3 regions of the Streptomyces tuirus genome follow, and region 1 is predicted to be linked to each of the others. Evidence: riboswitches for the same ligand, from Rfam matches in the RefSeq annotation. Region 1 holds a riboswitch; each other region holds the start of a gene.

Region 1 (7,630 bases):
GAACAGCTGGGCGAACCGGCCGCGGCGCTCGCCGAGTACCGGGCGGTCCTGCCGTACTACGAGAACCAGTACGTCGCCGCCGGCGGACCCGAGCTCGCGCACGACGTCCGCCGCCGGATCGGGCACCTCCAGCTCGCCCTCGGCGACCGCGGAGCCGCCCACGACACCCTGGCCCGGCTGCTGCACGACGTGGAGCGCACCCACGGCCCCGGGCACCCGCTCGGTGCGGAGATCCGCAGGACGCTGCAGTGGCTGGGCCAGGTCCGCGGCTGACGGGCGCCCGGGGTGAGGCGCGGCGGTGCCGGAAGTCCCGGTGAATCGTTGGTCGAATGGGTTGGCCAGAGCTTGGCCACTGCCTACCATCGATCATCGCAAGACCTTGTGCACCGTCGCACAATCTCCTCGGGAGGTTCCCTTGCACCGCCGCCGTCGCACCGCGCTCGTCCTCACCGCCGCGATCGCCGCCGCGGCGCCCCTTCTCACCGCCTGCGGGAACGACGCGCATCCCGGCGCGGCAGCCGTGGTGGGCGGCCAGCGGATCACCGTCTCGCAGCTGGACGAGAGGGTCGGCGAGGTTCGCGCGGCCCAGCGGGCGGCCGTACCGGACGAGGCGCAGTACCAGCAGGTCATCGCCAGGACCGGCACCCTGACCCGCGACACCCTGCACACCATGGTCCTGGACCGGGTGCTGCACCGCGCCGCCGAGAACGCCGGAGTGAGCGTCTCCCGCAAGGAGATCCAGGCGATGCGGTCCGGCCTGGAGCAGCAGGCCGGCGGGGCGAAGGCGCTTCAGACGACCTGGCTCCAGCAGTACGGCGTCCCGCCGCAGCGCCTCGACGACAACCTCCGCCTCCAGCTGGAGGCCCAGAAGCTCGCCGAGAAGCTCGGCACGAACACCGACCGTCCCGAGTTCTGGAAGGCCCTCTCCGACGCCTCCAAGGACCTGAACGTCGACCTCAACCCGCGCTACGGCACCTGGGACGTCCAGAAGAGCAGCCGTGCCGACGCCAAGACGCCGTGGGTGCGAGAGGTCACGGCGGCGCAGACGCAACAGGGCCTGTAGAGCCCGTCGGCTTGGCGCCCCTCCGGGCCCTGTGGACAACTTCGGGCGCTGTCGGCGACGTGGGATAGCTTCGAACCGTGAACGCCAACAGCCCCGAAGCCACCCCGGGCCCCGAGCGGACCGCTCCCGACGCGGCCGCCGCCCCCGGCCGCATCGTCCTGCTCACCACCAGCCACCGCGTCGCCCCCGGCCTGCTCTCCTGGCCCGCCTGGCAGGCACTGCACGCGGCCGACCGGGTGCTGTGCGCGGACGGCACACACCCGCAGCTGCCGTACCTGCGCGAGGCGGGGATCCCCGTCACCGAGGCGTCCCCCACCGCCCAGGAACTGGTCGACGCCTGCGCCGGCGGGCACACGGTGGTCGTGGTCGCGACCGGCGAGGGCGAACCGGTCCTCACGGACGGCCTGGCCCGCCTCGCCGGCAGCGGCCGTATCGCCATGCCCGAGCTGGAGCTGCTGCCCGCCTCCTACGACCTGCCGGGCGCCCGGTTCCTCGACCTCGTCCAGGTCATGGACCGCATCCGCGCCGAATGCCCCTGGTCCTCCCGGCAGACCCACGAGGGCCTGGCCAAATACGGCATCGAGGAGGCGTACGAGCTGGTCGAGGCGATCGAAGAGGGCGACCGCGACGAACTGCGCGAGGAGCTCGGCGACGTCCTCCTCCAGGTCGTCTTCCACGCCCGCATCGCCGAGGAGGGCCGCCCGGAGGACGGGGAGGAGCCCTTCTCCATCGACGACGTGGCCGGCGGCATCGTCGCCAAGCTGATCCACCGCCATCCGCATGTCTTCGGCGACGCGACGGCCTCCACTCCCGAGGAGGTCAAGGAGCACTGGCTGCGTACCAAGGCGGTCGAGAAGCAGCGCACCTCGATCACCGAGGGCATCCCCCTCGGTCAGCCCGGCCTGGCCCTCGCCGCCAAACTGGCCTCCCGTGTCCGCACGGCGAACCTGGACATACCCCTCCCACCCGTCGAGGGCATCGGCTACGACCTCCTGGCCCTGGCAGTCCGCGCCGAGGCGGAGGGCGTCGACCCGGAGGCGGCCCTGAGAGCGGCGGCCCGCGCGTACCGGGACGCGATCCAGGACGCCGAGGGCTGAGCGGCTGGGGCGGGGGAGTCCCGGGGAGGTGCTCGGCGGAGCCGTGACGGTGGAGGGGCGCTGCTCAAAGCCGGATACCGTCGAGGCGTGACCGACCAGCCCCAGCCCAGCACCCCCGCGACCGCCCCCGACCTCTTCACCTGGGAGTTCGCGAGCGACCCCTACCCCGCCTACGCCTGGCTCCGCGAGCACAGCCCCGTCCACAAGACGCGGCTCCCCAGCGGTGTGGAGGCCTGGCTGGTCACGCGGTACGCCGACGCCAAGCAGACGCTCGCCGACCACCGGCTCTCCAAGAACCCCGCGCATCACGACGAACCCGCACACGCCAAGGGCAAGACCGGGATCCCGGGGGAGCGCAAGGCCGAGCTGATGACGCATCTGCTCAACATCGACCCGCCGGACCACACCCGGCTGCGGCGGCTCGTGTCCAAGGCGTTCACGCCCCGCCGGGTCGCCGAGTTCGCGCCGCGGGTGCAGGAGCTCACCGACACCCTCATCGACGGGTTCGCCGGGAAGGGGTCCGCCGACCTGATCCACGAGTTCGCCTTCCCGCTCCCCATCTACGCCATCTGCGACCTGCTCGGCGTCCCGCGCGAGGACCAGGACGACTTCCGCGACTGGGCGGGCATGATGATCCGTCACCAGGGCGGCCCGAGGGGCGGCGTCGCGCGGTCCGTGAAGAAGATGCGCGGCTACCTGGCCGACCTCATCCACCGCAAACGGGAGGCGCTGCCCGCCGAAGCCGCCCCCGGCGAGGACCTCATCTCCGGTCTCATCCGCGCCTCCGACCACGGTGAGCACCTCACCGAGAACGAGGCGGCGGCCATGGCCTTCATCCTGCTGTTCGCCGGTTTCGAGACGACCGTGAACCTCATCGGCAACGGCACCTACGCCCTGCTCACCCACCCCGGGCAGCGCGCCCGGCTCCAGGCGTCCCTCGCCGCCGGGGAGAGCGGCCTCCTGGAGACCGGCGTCGAGGAACTCCTCCGCTACGACGGCCCGGTCGAGCTCGCCACCTGGCGCTTCGCCACGCAGCCCCTCACCCTCGGCGGGCAGCGCATCGAGGCCGGCGACCCCGTCCTCGTCGTCCTGGCCGCCGCGGACCGGGACCCGGAGCGGTTCGCCGATCCGGACGTGCTGGACCTCTCCCGCCGCGACAACCAGCACCTCGGGTACGGCCACGGCATCCACTACTGCCTCGGCGCCCCGCTCGCCCGTCTGGAGGGCCAGACCGCGCTCGCCACCCTCCTCACCCGCCTCCCGGACCTCCGGCTCGCCGCGGATCCGGCCGAACTGCGGTGGCGCGGCGGCCTGATCATGCGCGGACTGCGCACGCTGCCGGTGGAATTCGCACCGGCGGCACCGGCAGAACCGGAAGCACCGGCTGAAGGTGACGAAACATCAGACCTGTGATCTTCACGTGATCTGCGCGGCATGAACTTGTGACAAGTGATCGACTGCCTATACGTTCACCCATCAACGAGGCGGGGAATCACGCCGCGTCGGTCACTGCTGTCTCGCGAAAGGTCTCCGTATGCTCTCCGGGAACGGTCGGCACCGTCGCCCCCGCCAGGCTCCGGCTCTCCTCGTCGCGGCCGGGGTGACCGGCTCCGCCATCGCGATCCCGCTCCTCGGGGCCTCCGGCGCCAGTGCGGCCGACGGCACGACCTGGGACCGGGTCGCCGACTGCGAGACCGGCGGCGCGTGGAGCCAGAACAGCGGCAACGGCTACTACGGCGGCCTGCAGTTGTCCCAGGAGGACTGGGAGAACCACGGCGGTCTCGACTACGCGGCGAGCGCCGACCTGGCCAGCCGCTCCCAGCAGATAGCCGTGGCCGAGAGAATCCTCGCCGACCAGGGGGTCGGCGCGTGGCGCACCTGCGGACTGCTCTCCGGGCTCGAGCAGGGCGAGGGCTCGGACTCCGGCGCATCCGGTTCGTCCGCCCCGACGGACTCGCCCGGCCTCCTCGACTCGCTCGGGTCGTCGCCGTCCGCGAGCCCTTCCTCGTCCCCGTCGTCGTCGCCCGGCACGGAGGATGAAAAGTCCAAGTCGGACAAGTCGTCTGAATCCGCCGACTCGGCGTCGCGGAACGAGGGATCCGGCGGCTCTGCGTCGGCCACCCCCGGGAGCGGCGAGGCCGGCAACTCGCGCCAGGCGGACGAATCCTCGGCCCAGACCGGTACCGGCTCCGGCCGCCACCGCGGCCCCAGTGCCGACGAATCCCTCCCGTCCGGCAGCGGCGGTGCGGACGAGTCCACGGGCCGTCACGCCTCGCGCGGCGACGGAGGCTCCGGCGACGCCGTCCAGGGCGACTACATCGTGGGAGTCGGCGACAGCCTGTGGTCCATTGCCGACTCCCTTGACGTCAGCGGTGGATGGTACGAGCTCTACGAGGACAACGAGAAGGCCGTCGGTTCGGACCCGGACCTCATCCTCCCCGGTGAGAAGCTCACGGTGGAGGGCGAAGGGGACGAGAAGTAGCCGTTCGGGCAGTGCGGAAACGGGGGCGGAAGTCACCCCGAAACCGCGCGAGTTCGCGTCATACTTCGCGGTGAATGTCCTGTTTGGGGTCCGTGAGAGATAGATCTCAGAAGCCCTGATCGTCTTTGAAATTCCGTGGATCGCGTGTCTACGGTCATGACCGCTCGCCACCGCGAGCCCCGGCTGCCGCAACGCCGAATCCTGCCAGCGGCCGTACGGGAACAGTCGTCGCGTCAAGCGCCGTAGGCAGGAGCGGGGGACCCAAGGTAGGTGCCCGACCGGCCAGTTGCGCCGGAAGGGCTTGGGGTGAAGCCGTGTCCCGGGAGGGACACGGCCGGGCAACTCAACCGGCCCGAACCCGACAGCTCACCTCGCAGGCGTCGGTGAGGGGATCCACCATGCTGTTTTCCGGCAAGGGCAAGCACCGTCGTCCGTCCAAGGCCACCCGTGCCATCGCCGTCGCCGGTGTCGCCGGTGCCGCCGTCGCCGCCCCGCTGATGGCGGCCGGCAACGCCTCCGCCGCCACCGCCTCCGAGTGGGACGCCGTCGCCCAGTGCGAGGCCGGCGGCAACTGGTCCATCAACACCGGCAACGGCTACTACGGCGGTCTGCAGTTCTCCGCCTCCACGTGGGCCGGCTACGGCGGCACCAAGTACGCCGCCACCGCCGACCAGGCCACCAAGGCGCAGCAGATCGAGATCGGCGAGAAGGTCCTCGCGGGTCAGGGCAAGGGCGCCTGGCCGGTCTGCGGCAAGGGCCTGTCGAGCGCCGCCTACACCGGCGGCGGTTCCACCGACTCCGGCAGCTCCGCGCAGAGCGAGCAGAGCACGGAGTCCCGCGAGACCCAGCAGCCGGCCTCCCGCTCCGACGAGCGCCCGGCCGCGAAGAAGACCGTCACCACCCCGACCGGCAAGAAGGTCAAGAAGGGCGACGGCGAGTACAAGGTCGTCAAGGGCGACACCCTGAGCTCGATCGCGGCCGAGGAGAAGGTCAAGGGCGGCTGGGAGAAGCTCTTCGAGCTGAACAAGGACATCGTCGAGGACGCCAACCTCATCTACCCGGGCCAGCAGCTGCACCTGAAGTAAGCAGCGGCCACCCCCGTCCCCACGGGCTCCCCGCCCCGGTGCGTCATCCCCCGTACGCACCGGGGCGGGGTTTTTTCGGCAACCGGCTTTGTTCCGTTCGGAAACAATTTACGCTCGGTTCTGTCCATGGGGTGGGCGACCCGGTGGCCGATCGCCCCGAGCCGGTTAGGCTCATGTCGCGAGCCACCGGGCCCGCACCTCGCCGGGTCCACGCGACCCGCGTACCGCGTCACATCAAGAAGGAGATGCTCGTGCCGTCCATCGACGTCGTCGTAGCCCGGGAAATCCTGGACTCCCGAGGCAACCCCACGGTCGAGGTCGAGGTCGGCCTCGACGACGGCAGCACCGGTCGTGCCGCCGTCCCGTCCGGCGCCTCCACGGGCGCCTTCGAGGCCATCGAGCTCCGCGACGGCGACCCGAACCGCTACCTCGGCAAGGGTGTGGAGAAGGCCGTCCTCGCGGTCATCGAGCAGATCGGCCCGGAGCTGGTCGGCTATGACGCCACCGAGCAGCGCCTGATCGACCAGGCGATGTTCGACCTGGACGCCACCGACAACAAGGGCTCCCTCGGCGCCAACGCCATCCTCGGCGTCTCGCTCGCCGTCGCCCACGCCGCCTCCGAGGCCAGCGACCTGCCGCTGTTCCGCTACCTGGGCGGCCCGAACGCGCACCTGCTGCCGGTGCCGATGATGAACATCCTGAACGGCGGCTCGCACGCCGACTCCAACGTGGACATCCAGGAGTTCATGATCGCCCCGATCGGCGCGGAGTCCTTCTCCGAGGCGCTGCGCTGGGGCACCGAGGTCTACCACACCCTCAAGAAGGTGCTGAAGGGCCGCGGCCTGTCCACCGGCCTCGGCGACGAGGGCGGCTTCGCACCGAACCTCGGCTCCAACCGCGAGGCCCTCGACCTCATCCTCGAGGCGATCAACGAGGCCGGCTACACCCCCGGCGAGCAGATCGCCCTGGCGCTCGACGTCGCCGCCTCCGAGTTCTACAAGGACGGCGTCTACACGTTCGAGGGCAAGGCGCGCTCGGCGGCCGACATGACCGAGTACTACGCGGAGCTCGTCGACGCGTACCCGCTCGTCTCCATCGAGGACCCGCTGTTCGAGGACGACTGGGAGGGCTGGAAGACCATCACCGCCAAGCTCGGTGACAAGGTCCAGCTCGTCGGCGACGACCTGTTCGTCACCAACCCCGAGCGCCTCGCCCGCGGCATCGAGGAGGGCGCCGCCAACGCGCTGCTGGTCAAGGTCAACCAGATCGGCTCGCTCACCGAGACCCTGGACGCCGTCGAGCTGGCCCAGCGCAACGGCTTCAAGTGCATGATGTCGCACCGCTCCGGCGAGACCGAGGACGTCACGATCGCCGACCTGGCCGTCGCCACCAACTGCGGCCAGATCAAGACCGGTGCCCCGGCCCGCTCCGAGCGCGTCGCCAAGTACAACCAGCTGCTGCGCATCGAGGAGATCCTCGACGACGCCGCGGTCTACGCCGGCCGCAGCGCCTTCCCGCGCTTCAAGGGCTGACCCCGGCCACAAGAGGCAGCGTCGTACGTACGTCCCCGTACTCGGTCCCGTACCGTGTCCGGGGACGTACGCGCGTGTGACGGTGGAGCGGGAGGCGGACAGATGGCCGTGAAGGACCGGGACCGGTTCTCCACCGCGACCAGGATCCGGCTGCTCGGTGAGCAGACCGCGGCCCGGGTCTACCGTTCGCAGACCAAGCGCCAGGCCCGCCGCTCGCGGCTGACCGGCCGGGCCGCGCTGCTCGCCCTGGTGCTCTGCTCGCTGATCGTGGCCCTGGCCTACCCGATGCGGGAGTATGTCTCGCAGCGCGCCGAGATCGACGACCTCCAGCGCGAACGGCGGCAGGCCCGCGAGCGCGTCGAACGGCTGCG
Region 2 (7,630 bases), 520 kb from region 1:
CCTGCACGCGCTCGTGCAGCGAGGCCGGGAGAACGGCATCCCGGTGCGGGAGCTGGGCGGCCCCCAGATCGCGGAATACGAGCCGGAGGTGCGCGGGCTCGCCGCGATACACGTCGGCACGACGGGCATCTGCGACTTCGTCGCGGTCGCCCGCCAGCTGGCCCACGGCTCGGGCGCGGAGATCCGCTACGGCACGCGGGTCGTGCGCGTCGACCGGCGTCCCGAGCGGGGGGTCGCCGTGCTCACGGCCGCGGGTGACGTCGTACGCGGGCGGGTCCTGGTGAACTGCGCGGGCCTGCAGTGCGACGAGATCGCCCGGCTCACCGGGGACGACCCGGGCATGCGGATCGTGCCGTTCCGGGGCGAGTACTACGAGCTGGCCCGGCCGGAGCTGGTGCGCGGGCTGGTGTACCCGGTGCCCGACCCGGCGTTTCCGTTCCTCGGGGTGCATCTGACGCGCGGCATCGACGGGGGCGTCCATGTCGGGCCCAACGCGGTGCCGGCCCTGGCCCGCGAGGGGTACAGGTGGGGCACGGTCCGCCTGCGCGAGCTGGGCTCGACCCTGGCCTGGCCCGGCTCCTGGCGGATAGCCCGCCGGCACTGGCGGTACGGGGCGGGTGAGCTGCGACGGTCCCTGTCCAGGACGGCGTTCACAGATGCGGTGGGCCGGCTGTTGCCCGCGGTGTCCGAGGACGACCTGGTGCCGACGGCCGCGGGTGTGCGCGCACAGGCGGTTCTCCGTGACGGGACCCTGGTCGACGACTTCCTGATCCGCGAGGGCGCCAGGACCGTCCACGTCCTCAACGCACCGTCCCCTGCGGCCACGGCGTCCTTGCCGATCGGCCGCGAGGTGGCACGCAGAGCGCTGAGCGCGCTGTGAGGCGCTGACGGCAGCTCCTGCCAACGCCGGGTGTGTCCGCGACCGGGCATCTCGGGGTGCTCGGCGTCGGTGCTGAGGCGGGGTGGGTGCGCAGCCCGGCGTAGCGGGGTGCCGCTGCGCCCACCCGTGCCGCCCTTAGCGGCACGCATGCCCGCAGCTAGCCGCCGGACGACGCAAGGGGCCGTGTCGGGGGGTGTCCGCCCGCAGCGGTTGGCGCGTCAACGGACAGTCAGTCGGTATCCGACCCCATCGCGCCGTTCCGAGGACGGACACCCCCCGGCGCGGCCCCGACCCACCACCCGGCGCCAGGCGAAGCACCGCAGCCGTAAAATCAGGGGCACTGTGTCTGACTCCGCGAACACCACCCCCGAAGCCCCGAACCCGAACCGGCACCCGCACCCGCACCCGCACACCCCGGGTGTCTCCGTCCGGAGTACCCGGGTCAAGGGCGAGCCGCGTTTCCCCGACGGGCCGAAGGCCGACCCCGCCGGGTCGCACTTCGAGCGGCGGATCCGGAGTTTCCAGCCCCGCCGCAGCCGCGTCACCGCCGGCCAAGCGGACGCGCTACAGCGGCTGTGGCCCAAGTGGGGCCTCGACATCGACGGCAGCCGGACCCTCGACCTGCCGGATCTGTTCGGCAACGACAACCCCGTCGTCCTGGAGATCGGCTTCGGCATGGGCGAGGCCACAGCCCAGATGGCCGCGGCCGCCCCCGCCACGAACATCCTCGCCGTCGACGTTCACACCCCCGGCCAGGGCAACCTGCTCAACCTCGCCGACCGCAACGGCCTGTCCAACATCCGCGTCGGCAACGGCGACGCGATCATCCTCCTGCGCGAGATGCTCGCCCCGGACACCCTCGACGGCCTCCGCGTCTACTTCCCGGACCCCTGGCCCAAGAAGCGGCACCACAAGCGCAGGATCATCCAGCCCGACTTCCTGACCCTGGCCGCCACCCGCATCAGACCCGGCGGGATCGTCCACTGCGCCACCGACTGGGAGCCGTACGCGGAGCAGATGCTCGAGGTCCTCACGGAACACCCCGACTTCGAGAACACCCAGGCGGACGGCGGTTTCGCGCCGCGCCCCGACTTCCGGCCGCTGACCCGTTTCGAGGGCCAGGGACTGGACAAGGGACATGTCGTGAACGACCTCCTCTTCCGCCGCGTACAGCACGTGGACCAGCCGATCCACCCCGACCAGCCGAACCAGCCCCACCACCCCGACCAGCCCGACCACCCCGACCAGCCGGACCAGCCCCCCGTCGGCGCCTGACCACCCCTGGCACCTCTCCCGCCTGCGGACAGCGCCCATCCGTCGTTAGGGTCAATGCCGTGGCCACCAGCCCCCCACATCCGTCGTACCCCAGCGGTCCCCCCGACGGCGCACCCTTCGCCGGCCCAGGCACGGCCGGCTCTTCGCGGCACGCCCACTGGTGGCACCACGCCTGGGTCCGCTACGGCGCGCTGAGCACACTGCTCGCGATATCCGGCCTGGTCATCCTCGCCCTGGTCCGCGAGGAGACCGGCACGGAAGGGTTCCTGGTCGGGCTGGGGCTGGCCGTCCTCCCGGTGCCCCTGCTGATAGCCGCGTTCCGCTGGCTGGACCGCGTGGAACCCGGCCCCTGGCGGAACCTGCTGTTCTGCTTCGCCTGGGGCGCCTGCGCGGCGGCGCTGATAGCGATCGTCGCCAACAGCTTCGCGACGAGATGGATAGCGACGGCGACGGCGGACCCGTCCAGCGCGGACACCCTCGGCGCGACGGTGATAGCGCCGGTGGTCGAGGAGTCGGCCAAGGCGGCGGCCGTCCTCCTGGTCTTCCTCTTCCGGCGCCGCGACTTCACCGGCATCGTCGACGGGGTCGTCATAGCCGGCGTGACGGCCACCGGCTTCGCGTTCACCGAGAACATCCTCTACCTCGGCACGGCCTTCGGCACCGACCAGCTCACCGGCGGCAGCGGCATCGCCTCCGTCACGGCGGCGACCTTCTTCGTGCGCATCGTCATGTCGCCGTTCGCGCACCCGCTGTTCACGGTCCTCACCGGCATCGGCTTCGGCATCGCCGCACTCGCGGCGCACCGCCGGCCGCTGCGCCGGGTCGCCTTCCCGCTCGGCGGGCTGCTGCTCGCGATGGGGATGCACGCGATGTGGAACGGCTCGTCGGCCTTCGGCGAGTACGGGTTCTTCGCCGTGTACGCGGCGTTCATGGTGCCGATCTTCGGGCTGCTGACGTGGCTGGTGATCTGGACGCGGCAGCGGGAGCTGAAGACCGTACGGGCGGAGCTGCCGGCCTACGCCGTGGCGGGCTGGCTGACCCCGGCCGAGCCATACGCGCTCGGCTCGATGCGGGCTCGGCGGATCGCCCGGCAGTACGCCCGCCGGCACGCGGGCAGGGCGGCGGCCCGGGAGGTGGCCCGCTACGAGGCGTACGCGACGTCCCTGGCGTTCCTGCGGCACCGGGCCCGGCGGGGCAGCCCCGGGGCGGACTTCGCCGTACGGGAGCGGGAACTGCTCGGCGAACTGTGGCGGCGCCGGGAGGTGGCCCGCCCCGCGCTGGACCACGCGGCCCGGATCACCGCCCCTCCCGTCCCGGTGACGGCCCCGCCCTGGCCGGTGTACGGGGTGTACGGGTACGGCCACCAGCCGGCGCCGTACCCCGCGTACAACCCCTACCGCTCCTAGGCCCCCCGGGGCCCGCTCAGGCCGAGGCCCCCGTGAACCTCAGGCCGAGGCCCCTGTGAGCCTCAGGCCGAGGCCTCCGGGTCCCGCTCAGGCCGAGGCCCCCGTGAACCTCAGGCCGAGGCCCCCGTGAACCTCAGGCCGAGGCCTCCGTGAGCCGTTCCACCTCGGCCTCCGAGAGCGTCAGCTCCCCCACGCCGAGCAGTGCGGGCAGCTGCTCCACCGTCCGCGCCGAGGCGATCGGCGCCACCACGGTCGGCTGGGCGGCGAGCCAGGCGAGGGCCACCGTGGCGACGGGAGCGTCGTGCGCTGCGGCGACCTCGTCGAGCGCGTCGAGAACCCGCCGCCCCCGCTCGGTCTCCAGATGCTTGGCGGCACCGCCCGCCCGCGCGCTCTCGACCCGCGTACCCGGCCGGTACTTGCCCGTGAGGAAGCCGGACGCGAGCGCGTAGTACGGAACGGCGGCGAGGCCGGCCCGCTCGGCGAGGCCCTGGAGCTCACCCTCGTACGTGTCACGGGAGACCAGGTTGTAGTGCGGCTGGAGGGCGACGTACCGCGCGAGACCCTCGCGGTCGGAAAACTCCAGGGACGCCCGCAGCCTCTCGGCGGAGATGTTGGAGGCGGCGATGTGCCGCACCTTGCCGGCCTTCACGAGTTCGTCGAGCGCGCCGATGATCTCCTCGACGGGCACGTCGGGCTGGTCGAAGTGCGTGTAGTAGAGGTCGATGTAGTCGGTGCGCAGGCGCCGCAGGGAGGCGTCGGCGGCGGCCTTGATGGTGGCAGCGGACAGGCCCCGGAAGTCGGGGTGCTGGCTGACCTTCGTGGCGACGACGACGTCGGAGCGGTTGCCGCGTGCCTCGAGCCACGTGCCGAGGATGGTCTCGGACTCACCGCCCTGGTTGCCGTCGACCCACGCCGAGTAGACATCGGCGGTGTCGACGAAGTTGCCTCCGGCGGCGGTGTAGGCGTCGAGGACGGCGAACGACCGGTCCTGGTCGGCGGTCCAGCCGAAGACGTTGCCGCCGAGGGCGAGGGGGAAGACCTCGAGGCCGGAAGTGCCGAGCTTGCGAAGAGACGTCATGCCCGGTGTCAACGACCGCGCAGGAACGCCCCATTCCGCAACGGACGCAAAACTCCCGTAAACACAGCCGACGGCCCTGACGTCGGAGGGTCGTCGTCAGGGCCGTCGATGCCTCAGAGAAGGTGCACTGCTCAAAAAAGGTGCACTGCTCAGGGAACGTGCACTGCTCAGGGAACGTGCACTGCTCAGGGAGTCAGCCCCTTGCCCCGCAGCCAGGCCACCGGGTCGATGCCACTGGAGGATCCACCGGAGTGGACCTCGAGGTGCAGGTGCGCCCCGGTGACGTTGCCGGTGGCGCCCACGCGGCCGATGACGTCGCCGGTGCTGACCTTCTGGCCGACGCTGACGCCGATGGAGGACTGGTGCGCGTACCAGATCTCGGTGCCGTCATCGAGGGTGAGGACGGTCTTGTAGCCGTAGGAGCCGTTCCAGCCCGCCTCGGTGATGGTGCCGCTGTGCACGGCCTTGATCGGCGTGCCCGTGGGAGCGGCGAAGTCGAGGCCGGTGTGGTAGCCGGAGGACCAGTAGGCACCGGCCTGGCCGAACGTCGAGGTGAGGGTGTACGAGGAGGTCGGCAGCGTGTACTGCTTGGCGAGGGCGGCAAGCCGCTCGGCCTCGGCCTTCTTCTCGGCCTCCGCCTCCGCCTTCTTCTTGGCCTCGGCGGCCTTGGCCTTGGCTTCCTGCTCCGCCTTGGCGACGGCCTCCTTGGCCGCCTTCTCGGCGGCGGCAGCGGCGTCCTCGGCGGCCTTGGTCTCGATCTGCTCCTGCTGGTGCTCGACCTGCGCCATGATCCGGGCACGCAGCGCGTCACCGGCGCCGGTGCGGGCGCCGGACGCGTCCTGCGCGGTGTCCGCAGTGGCGGTGCCGAGACTGCTGAGCGGGGTGGCGGAACCTTCGGGGGTGTCGTCGTCCGAGATGAGGGAACCCACCGAGGGCAGGTCCGGCACGGAGATGGACACCGGGGGCTTGCCGGTCTGGGCACTGGCCATACCGCCGGCACCCACGGCGGCTATGACGCCGACGCCCAGGACGGTGGAGCTGCGGGCGAGACCTCCGCCGCGCTGCTTGGTGACGCGATGCCGGCCACGGACGGGACGGATGGACTCCTCGGTGGGGTTCCACTCCTGGAACGGGCCCTCGTCGGTGCGCTGACCGCCGAAGCCGAAGGTGTCGTTCTCGCGCTTCGGCGCGTACGGGGCCGCGGGGGCAGGCCGGTTGGACGCCACGTGGGCGTACTCCTTTCCTTCCTTCTCGCCTACCGGGTTAGCTGACGGGTTCGGAGCAGGAAGGTCTCCTACGCGCGTATACCTGCCGTGCTTCCACGGTGGCATCCGCCCGATTCACCCCAAGTGATGGTTCCCCGGTTCCCTTTCGGGATTCGGCGCGTGCGCACGGAGCCGCCTTCTGTGACGGCTGGGACGACCGCGCTGCGTTATCGAACGTTAATGGAGGCGCGAGGGGTATTCCAGCGATTCCACTTGATCATTAACCTTTTTCGCGCGGACTTACCTGCCACGACCGGTTCAAATCGGGCGAGTTGACCGCGCCGCAAGTGACTGACGGGTTTTGACGGTGCGTCAGTTGTTATGCGGAACGGGACGGTTCGCTCACCGACCGTAGCGATCCACCGGGCAAGTATCAGGAAGGCATGAGGAAGGCACCAGGAGGGCATCGGAAAGCACCGATGGCCGGAACCCTTTCGGATTCCGGCCATCGGCCTTCAGTAGCGGGGACAGGATTTGAACCTGCGACCTCTGGGTTATGAGCCCAGCGAGCTACCGAGCTGCTCCACCCCGCGTCGTTGTGTCACCAGTGTACGCCATCCGCGGGACCGCTCGCGCACACCCACCGACCGGGCCCTGCTCAGCCCGGCAGATGACGGTTCGGGGCCTTGGCCCGCTCCTCGTGTTCCGGGAGCACGACGACCTCCACGCCCTCGGCCGCGAGGAGGCCGCTGCCGTCGGCGTCCGTGACGAAGGTGTCCGGCTCACGCCAGGCCGTGACCACCCGCCGTACGCCCGCGTCGAGGATCAGCCGGGCGCAGGGAGCGGGGCGCGAGGCGCGGCGGGCGCAGGGCTCCAGGCTGCTGTACACCGTCGCGCCGGGCAGGCGCGGGTCGGCCGGGTCGACCTTGGCGAGGGCAGCCTCCTCGGCGTGCACCACCGGGTCGCCGGCCTCGCGGGAGTGGCCGCGGGCCAGTTCCGTGCCATCGGCGGCGACCACCACCGCGCCCACGCTGAACGCCGTGTCCGACGGCGGGCAGCGCTCGGCCAGTTCGCAGGCGAGGGCCAGCCAGTGGTGGTCGGCGGCGACGGGCAGGGGGCCGGCGCCCGGGGCGGTCGGCTCGTAGCGCATCAGGACCACGTCCTCGATCTGCCGCGACTCCAGCAGCCGGAGCCGGCCGCCCTGGTAGCCGCCGGGTCCGAAGAGACGGGGGGCCCGGGGGTCACCCACGAAGAGCGGGGCGAGGACCAGCTGCAGTTCGTCCGCGAGGCCCTGGGTGAGGAGCTGGGTGTGGATCAGGCCGCCGCCCTCGACCATGAGCCGCCCCACACCCCGGACGTCGTGCAGGTGCGTGAGCAGCCGCCGCCAGTCGAGGCCGGCGCCGAGCGGCACGACGTCGGTGGCCAGGCCCAGGGCGCGGGCCCGCTCGGCGCCCCGGTCGGTGGTGTAGAGGACCTTCTCGCCGCCGGTGTGCCAGAAGCGGGCGTCCGGGTCGAGATCGCCGGAGCCGCTGACGGTGACCTTGAGGGGGTACTCGGGCTTTCCTGCCGCCGTGCGGGCGGCACGGCGCTTCTCCGCGTTCACCAGCAGCCGCGGGTTGTCGGCGCGGATGGTGCCGGCGCCGACCAGGATGGCGTCGACGCCGGCCCGGACCTCGTCGACCCGGTCGAAGTCGGCCGGGCTGGACAGGAGCAGCCGGTCGGGTCCGGTGTCGTCCAGGTAGCCGTCGAGGGAGACGGCGGCGGACAGCAGGACGTACGGGTGAGG
Region 3 (7,630 bases), 1.6 Mb from region 1:
ACCGGGAGGGGGGGTTGTACGAGGGCTGGCCCCAGGCGCTGCGCAGCGTGGACCGGGTCAGGTAGAGCCGCTCCCGCGCGCGCGTGATGCCGACGTAGGCCAGGCGCCGCTCCTCCTCCAGCTCCTTGGTCTGGCCGAGGGCGCGCATGTGCGGGAAGACGCCGTCCTCCATGCCGGTCAGGAAGACGACCGGGAACTCCAGGCCCTTGGCGGTGTGCAGGGTCATCAGCGTGATGACACCGTCGCCGTCCTCCTCATCGGGGATCTGGTCGGAGTCGGCGACCAGCGCGACCTGTTCGAGGAAGTCGGACAGGGTGCTCTGCTCGTCCTCGCCGCGCTCCTGCTCGAACTCCATGGCGACGGCCGCGAGTTCCTGGAGGTTCTCGATCCGGGTCTCGTCCTGCGGGTCCGTGGAGGCCTGGAGCTCGGCGAGGTAGCCGGTGCGCTCCAGGACGGCCTCCAGCACCGTGGCCGGGCCGGCGCCGGACTCGACGATGGTGCGGAGGTCCTCCATCAGCGTGTTGAACCGCTTGACGGCGTTGGTGGAGCGCGCGGCCATGCCGTACGCCTCGTCGACGCGCTTGAGCGCCTGCGGGAAGCTGATCTTCTCGCGCTGGGACAGGGCGTCGATCATCGCCTCGGCGCGGTCGCCGATGCCCCGCTTGGGGACGTTGAGGATGCGGCGCAGCGGCACCGAGTCCTCCGGGTTGGCGAGCACCCGCAGGTAGGCCAGGACGTCCCGGACCTCCTTGCGCTCGTAGAAGCGGACGCCGCCGACGACCTTGTAGGGCAGGCCGACGCGGATGAAGATCTCTTCGAAGACACGGGACTGGGCGTTGGTGCGGTAGAAGACGGCGACGTCGCCGGCCTTGGCATCGCCCGCGTCGGTGAGGCGGTCTATCTCCTCGGCGACGAACTGCGCCTCGTCGTGCTCGGTGTCGGCGACGTAGCCGGTGATCTGTGCGCCGCTGCCCGCGTTGGTCCACAGGTTCTTGGGGCGGCGGGACTCGTTGCGCTCGATGACGGCGTTGGCGGCGCTGAGGATCGTCTGTGTGGAGCGGTAGTTCTGCTCGAGCAGGATCGTCGTGGCGTCCGGGTAGTCCTCCTCGAACTGGAGGATGTTGCGGATCGTCGCGCCGCGGAAGGCGTAGATCGACTGGTCGGCGTCACCCACCACGCACAGCTCGGCGGGCGGGACCTCCGCCTCGGGCGGGACGTCGACGGGGTGCTCAACGGTGCCGACGAGCTCGCGGACGAGGGCGTACTGGGCGTGGTTGGTGTCCTGGTACTCGTCCACCAGCACATGGCGGAAGCGGCGGCGGTAGTGCTCGGCGACGTCCGGGAAGGCGCGCAGCAGGTTGACCGTCGTCATGATCAGGTCGTCGAAGTCGAGGGCGTTCGCCTCGCGCAGCCGCGACTGGTACATGGCGTAGGCCTGGGCGAGGGTCTTCTCGAAGCCGTCGGTGGCCTGGGCGGCGAAGTCCTCCTCGTCGATCAGCTCGTTCTTCAGGTTGCTGATCTTGGCGCTGAAGGACTTGGGCGGGAAGCGCTTGGGGTCGAGGTCCAGGTCGCGGCAGACCAGGGCCATGAGGCGCTTGGAGTCGGCGGCGTCGTAGATCGAGAAGGAGGAGGTGAAGCCGAGCTTCTTGCTCTCCCGGCGCAGGATGCGCACGCACGCGCTGTGGAAGGTCATGACCCACATGGCGTTGGCGCGCGGGCCGACGAGCTGCTCGACGCGCTCCTTCATCTCGCCGGCGGCCTTGTTGGTGAAGGTGATCGCGAGGATCTGGCCGGGGTGCACGTCCCGCTCGGCGAGCAGGTGGGCGATGCGGTGCGTGAGCACCCGGGTCTTGCCGGAGCCGGCTCCGGCCACGATGAGCAGCGGGGAGCCGGAGTGGACGACGGCGGCGCGCTGGTTGTCGTTCAGCCCTTCCAGCAGCGCGGCGGAGTCGATCACCGGGCGGGGGGCGCCGTCGCGGTAGTAGCCTCCCCCACTCTCGGCTCCGCTCGAGCGGGGGGACCCCCATCGGTGCGGGGGCGCGTCGAACTTCCCGTCGAACAGATCGTCCGGAATCGGCTCCGGTACGTGATCGTCCTCGGGTGGCGGCGGGGGCTCGTCGGCCGGGCCCCGCTGGGCCTGGAGGTTCGCCAGGAAGTTGTCGTCAAAGAGGCTGCTCATCGCTCTCCGAGTCTAGGGCGCCCCACTGACAGCCCGCCGCCGCCCTGAGAACATCGCCCCGCGCCGGGGCACCCGCGGGCCGGACCGGCGGCGCGTTGTCGCCCTCCATGACAGCACGATCACGGGCTGCTACACCCCCCGCAATTGCGGATGATTCGTGATCAAACCCCCTCGATCGCTCACTCTCGGCAACGCTCGGGAACAAGGTCACGAAAATGTATCGGGCATATCACCCATCAACCTTCACAGGCGCCACACGAGTTGGCTACCGTGCGACCAGGCCGCATGACCCCCACCGGCGAACGTCGCCGGGCCGCGCGGCCTCCGCCGAGTCCGGCACGCCGCAGCGGCAGCCGGAGCCGGGGACCCAACCGTGAACCTGGGGTGAATCGGCCCGGCTCCCTGTACGGAGACGGCCGTAGGGCAAACCTTCCGAACCACCCGCCCGAACCCGACAGCTAACTCGGTAGGCGGAACGTGGAAGGAGTCGCCTCCCTTGGCGTCGCACCGCAAGTCGCGCCCTACGGGTACGCGCGTGGCAGGCATACGGACCCCCGCCCTCGCAACGGCGGCCCTCACCTCCGTGGCCCTGCTGTCCCAGTCGGCCAACGCCGCCCCCGCGGCCGACGACAAGCCCAGCCTGGAGGAAGTCGAGAAGAAGGTCGACGACCTGTACCGCCAGGCAGAGTCGGCGACCGACAAGTACAACGCGGCCAAGGAGCAGACCGCGAAGCAGCGCAAGCGCGTCGACACCCTCCTCGACGACGTCGCCGAGCGCACCCAGAAGCTCAACGAGGCGCGCGAGGAGCTGGGGTCCTTCGCCTCCGCCCAGTACCGTACCGGCGCCGCCGCCCCGGACACCGCGACGTTCCTGCTCGCGGACACCCCGCAGGACTACTTCGACCAGACCCAGCTGATGGACCGGATGACCGGCCGGCAGAAGGTCGCGGTCGACGACTACGTCACGCAGCAGTCCGAGACGATGAAGAAGCGGCAGGAGGCCACCGAGAGCCTCGAGACGCTCACCGACTCGCAGGCCGGCCTGCGGACGGCCAAGGCCACCGTCCAGCGGAAGCTCGCCGACGCCCGCGAGCTGATGTCGAAGCTGACCGCCGAGGAGAAGGCCCGGCTCGCGGCGATCGAGAAGGAGAAGCGGGCGGAGGCCACCCGGAAGGCCGACGAGCTGGCCCGGCAGCAGGCCGCGCAGCAGAAGGCCCAGGACGAGGCGGCTCGGCAGCAGGACAGCGGGTCCTCCTCGTCGGGGTCGGGTTCCGGCTCGTCCTCCTCGACGGCCCCGGCCGACTCCTCGTACGCCACCAAGGCCGACAAGGCGCTCGCCTTCGCCCGGGCCCAGATCGGCAAGCCGTACGTGTGGGGCGCGGTCGGCCCCGGCTCCTACGACTGCTCCGGCCTCACCGGGGCCGCCTGGAAGGCCGCGGGCGTCACCCTGCCGCGCACGACCTACGACCAGGTGAACGCCGGCACCACGGTCCCGCTCTCCCAGGCCCGGCCCGGCGACCTGGTTTTCTTCTACGACGACGTCACCCACGTCGGGATCTACATCGGCAACGGCATGATGATCCACGCCCCGAAGCCCGGCACGTACGTGCGCGAGGAGTCGATCTACTACGACGGCGAGTCCGCGATCCACAGCGTGGTACGCCCGGCCTAGAAGTCCCGCCAGGTTTTTGAGGGGCACACGCGCGTGCCCCTCTCTCAACCCGCGCGGCGCTCTCTAGCATCGGCGCTATGTCCGGTCCCTCCCTGTTTGCCACCTGGTGGGCGACGTATGCGCTGGCGACCGGCATCGTGTCGGTCGGTCTCGACTCGGCGGGGTACGAGGTCCTCTCCCGCATCGCCCTCGGCCTGGCCTGCGCGGCCTGGCTGGTGGCGGCCGCGGGCCTCGCCCAGCGGTGGCACGGCGTGTGGCGGGCGGAGACGCCTGCCGCGCTCACCCTCGTGGCGGCGACCGCCGTCCTCGGCACCGGCTTCTCCGCGGCAGGCCGGCAGCACCTCGCCGAGGCTCTGCTCGCCCTCGCCATGCTGCTCTGGGCGGTGCTGCTCACCGCGGAGACCCAGGGGTGGCGCGGAACGGTGTTCCTGCGGTGTGTGGCCACCGAAGGGCTCGCCGTGCTCGGCGCGACGCTCGCCGCGGCGGATTCGGCGGCCTGGCTCGCCCACGCGGCCCTGGTGCTGTTCTGGCTCGGGCTCGCCCTCTACTGTTTCGCCCTGTTCCGCTTCCAGCCCCGGCAGGTGGAGGAGGGACGCGGGGACCACTGGCTCGCGGCGGGCGCCCTCGCCGTGTCCTCGATGGCCGGGGCGAAGCTCCTCAGTGCCGACAGCTCGCGCCTGTACCTGTGGAACGAGGAGAACAGCAGCGCCCTGCGCACGACGACCGTCACGCTGCTCGTGCTCGCGCTGATCGCCTGCGTCGCCCTGATCCTCGCCGAGCTGTTCTGGCCGCGGCACCACTACGACGTGCGGCGCTGGGCGACCGTGTTCGCCGTGGTGGTGACGGCGGCGGCCACCCTGGCGGTCGCCGCCGCGCTCGACGTCGCCTGGCTCGACGCCGCCGGGGAGGTGCTGCTGTGGATCGCGGTGGCCGCCTGGCTCGCGTGCACCGCCTGGGCTCTCGCCGCCGCCCGGGCCGGCGCCCGGCGCTCCCGGGTCAGGTCCAGAGCACGGCGATGAAGATGTTCGCCGTGGTCAGCAGACCCACCAGGCCGAAGAGCCCCTTGTCCACCTTCTCGTCGTCACGCTTCACATAGACCAGGCCGAGGATCACGATCAGCAGGGCCAGCTTCACGCCGATCTTCACGTTGTTCACCGACTGGTCGTCGGCCTGGTTGAGGCCGACGAGAACCACTCCGGTGACCAGCATCGTGAACGCGCCGTGCAGCATCGCGGGGGTGAAGCGGGCGGTACCCTCGCCCATCGCCTTCATCTGGGTGAGGAAGCCTCCCAGGAGCGAGGCGATGCCGATGATGTGGAGGCCGACGAAGAGGTGGATGAGTACGTCCATGAGGCCGGAGCCTAATGAGGGGCCTAGAGGCACCCGACACCGGCCCAGTGATGCATATATGCGCCCCATAGCACCCGATCACGGTCACTCGCTCAGAATCCGGCGCATCGGTCATCACGCTGAGTGAAGTGGGCGGCGCCCCGGCGGGTCCACGGTCGCATACGGTCACCGTCGGTCCTCTCGCGCCACTTCCGCACACCCGCCACGGGCCCGGTACGGCGACGTTTAGCGTCCTCCACCAGGTGCCCGGCTCCCCACCGCCGCCCGGGCCAGGGGCGGCAGTCGGACACCACCGCCGAAAAGTCCGGCGGCGATCCGCTCCCCCTGTGCGGGCCGTCGCCGGACGCGCAGGCCGCCCGTCCGCTCCCCCCGGCAGCCGCACCCACCCCTCGGCGGTCGAGGAAAGGACGTGGCCTCCAGGTGGCAGCGCACCGCAAGCCCCGACAGCGCTCGACGGGTGGCAGCAAGGCCCGTACGGCCGCCACGATCGCCCTCGCGGGCGCGGCGACGGCGACGGGCCTGGACGGCACCGGACACGCCGAACCACAGCTCAGCCCCGCCCAGGTCAAGGCCGAGGTGGACGAGCTGTACCAGGAGGCGGAGGTCGCCACCGAGAAGTACAACGGCGCGAAGGAGAAGGCCGAGGCGGCCGGGCAGCGGCTGAAGGACCTCCAGGACCAGGCGGCGCGCAAGGAGGAGCGGCTCAACTCCGCCCGCGACGCGCTGGGTTCGGTTGCCGCCGCGCAGTACCGGGCCGGGGGCCTCGACCCCGCGGTGCAGCTCGCCCTGTCCGACGATCCCGACCGGTACCTGGAGAACGCCGAGTTCGTGGAGCGGGCCGGCAACCGGCAGAACGCCGCCGTCGCGGGCGTGCGCAGACAGCTGCGGGAGATCGAGCAGCTGCGCGGGGCCGCCCACATCGAGCTGACGTCCCTGAAGTCGCGGCAGACGGAGCTGAAGCGGCACAAGAAGACGATCACCGGCAAACTGGGCTCGGCACGGCAGCTGCTCTCCCGGCTCAGTGTGCAGGAACGTTCCCGGCTGGGCGCATCGACCGACCGTGCCTCGCGCTCGACGGGCCCGCGGGACACCCTCACGGCCCCCGGCCCCGCCACGGCCCAGGCGCCCAACTCCCGCGCCGCCACGGCCGTCTCCTACGCCTACCAGAAGCTCGGCAGCCCCTACGTCTGGGGCGCCACCGGCCCGAACGCCTTCGACTGCTCGGGCCTCGTCCAGGCCGCGTACCGTGCCGCAGGCGTCTCCCTGCCCCGTACGACGTACTCCCAGATCGCCGCCGGCCGCCGCGTCTCCCGCTCCGAACTCCTCCCCGGCGACCTGGTCTTCTTCTACGCCGGCATCAGCCATGTCGGCATCTACGTCGGCAACGGCCGGATGATCCACGCACCGAACCCCTCCGCGCCGGTGCGTGTCGCCCCGCTGGACGAGATGCCGTTCGCGGGGGCGACCCGGGTGGTGTGAGCGCCGGCGTCAGACCAGCCGGCGAGCCGTCGCCCAGCGCGTCAGCTCGTGCCGGTTCGACAGCTGGAGCTTGCGCAGCACCGCCGAGACGTGCGACTCGACCGTCTTCACGGAGATGTACAGCTGCTTGGCGATCTCCTTGTACGCGTAGCCCCGCGCGATGAGCCGCAGCACCTCGCGCTCGCGCTGGGTCAGGCGGTCCAGGTCCTCGTCGACCGGCGGCGCGTCCGTGGAGGCGAAGGCGTCCAGGACGAACCCGGCGAGGCGCGGGGAGAAGACCGCGTCGCCCTCCTGGACACGGAACACGGAGTTCACCAGGTCCGTGCCGGTGATCGTCTTGGTGACGTACCCGCGGGCCCCGCCACGGATCACGCCGATCACGTCTTCGGCCGCGTCCGACACGGACAGCGCGAGGAAGCGGACCGGCTGCTCGGTGTCGCCCATCAACGGGGCGCAGCGGCGCAGCACTTCCACGCCGCCCCCGCCCGGCAGGTGCACATCGAGGAGGACCACCTCGGGCCGGGTCGCGGTGATGACCGTGACGGCCTGGTCGACGTCCGCGGCCTCGCCGACGACCTCGACTCCGGTCTGCTCGGTCTGTCCGATCTCGGCCTGGACCCCCGTGCGGAACATGCGGTGGTCGTCCACGAGGACCACGCGCACATGACGCCCGGGGCCGCCGCCCGACTCCGCGGGTCCGGCCGCCTCCGCCGATCCCGCCGTACCGTTCGCCTCGGTCGGGTCGCTCATGACGTCTTCTCCGCCCTCTCCATCTCCAGCTCGACCTCCGTGCCGCCGTCCGGCACCGCGCGCAGCCGCGCCGTACCGCCGTTGCGCTCCATGCGGCCGATGATCGATTCTCTGACACCCATCCGGTCGGCGGGTATCGAGCCGAGGTCGAAGCCGGGGCCGCGGTCCCGGACGGACACGAAGACCGTCTTCCCCTCGAC

The links. A riboswitch is a leader RNA that binds a small molecule or an ion and turns the genes downstream of it on or off. The one in region 1 is predicted to bind cyclic di-AMP.
Region 2: linked by a shared signal. The riboswitch ahead of IGS69_RS16215 (M23 family metallopeptidase) and the one ahead of IGS69_RS13800 (transglycosylase family protein) in region 1 are both predicted to bind cyclic di-AMP.
Region 3: linked by a shared signal. The riboswitch ahead of IGS69_RS21520 (C40 family peptidase) and the one ahead of IGS69_RS13800 (transglycosylase family protein) in region 1 are both predicted to bind cyclic di-AMP.

What each region holds. Positions count from the first base shown of each region.
Region 1 is NZ_AP023439.1:3,024,592-3,032,221, reverse strand. It holds gene IGS69_RS13825 (serine/threonine-protein kinase) at 1-273, shown strand, start outside; gene IGS69_RS13820 (SurA N-terminal domain-containing protein) at 416-1,063, shown strand; gene IGS69_RS13815 (nucleoside triphosphate pyrophosphohydrolase) at 1,141-2,160, shown strand; gene IGS69_RS13810 (cytochrome P450 family protein) at 2,248-3,573, shown strand; gene IGS69_RS13805 (LysM peptidoglycan-binding domain-containing protein) at 3,695-4,642, shown strand; cyclic di-AMP (ydaO/yuaA leader) riboswitch at 4,871-5,037, shown strand; gene IGS69_RS13800 (transglycosylase family protein) at 5,041-5,727, shown strand; gene eno (phosphopyruvate hydratase) at 5,979-7,259, shown strand; gene IGS69_RS13790 (FtsB family cell division protein) at 7,362-7,630, shown strand, end outside.
Region 2 is NZ_AP023439.1:3,542,579-3,550,208, forward strand. It holds gene lhgO (L-2-hydroxyglutarate oxidase) at 1-880, shown strand, start outside; gene trmB (tRNA (guanosine(46)-N7)-methyltransferase TrmB) at 1,223-2,155, shown strand; gene IGS69_RS16205 (PrsW family intramembrane metalloprotease) at 2,215-3,561, shown strand; gene IGS69_RS16210 (aldo/keto reductase) at 3,695-4,639, opposite strand; gene IGS69_RS16215 (M23 family metallopeptidase) at 4,825-5,865, opposite strand; cyclic di-AMP (ydaO/yuaA leader) riboswitch at 5,877-6,033, opposite strand; tRNA gene IGS69_RS16220 (tRNA-Met) at 6,364-6,437, opposite strand; gene IGS69_RS16225 (dihydrofolate reductase family protein) at 6,503-7,630, opposite strand, start outside.
Region 3 is NZ_AP023439.1:4,639,416-4,647,045, reverse strand. It holds gene pcrA (DNA helicase PcrA) at 1-2,179, opposite strand, end outside; cyclic di-AMP (ydaO/yuaA leader) riboswitch at 2,509-2,667, shown strand; gene IGS69_RS21520 (C40 family peptidase) at 2,676-3,851, shown strand; gene IGS69_RS21515 (SLAC1 family transporter) at 3,929-4,870, shown strand; gene IGS69_RS21510 (hypothetical protein) at 4,848-5,201, opposite strand; gene IGS69_RS21505 (C40 family peptidase) at 5,622-6,680, shown strand; gene IGS69_RS21500 (LuxR C-terminal-related transcriptional regulator) at 6,690-7,430, opposite strand; gene IGS69_RS21495 (ATP-binding protein) at 7,427-7,630, opposite strand, start outside.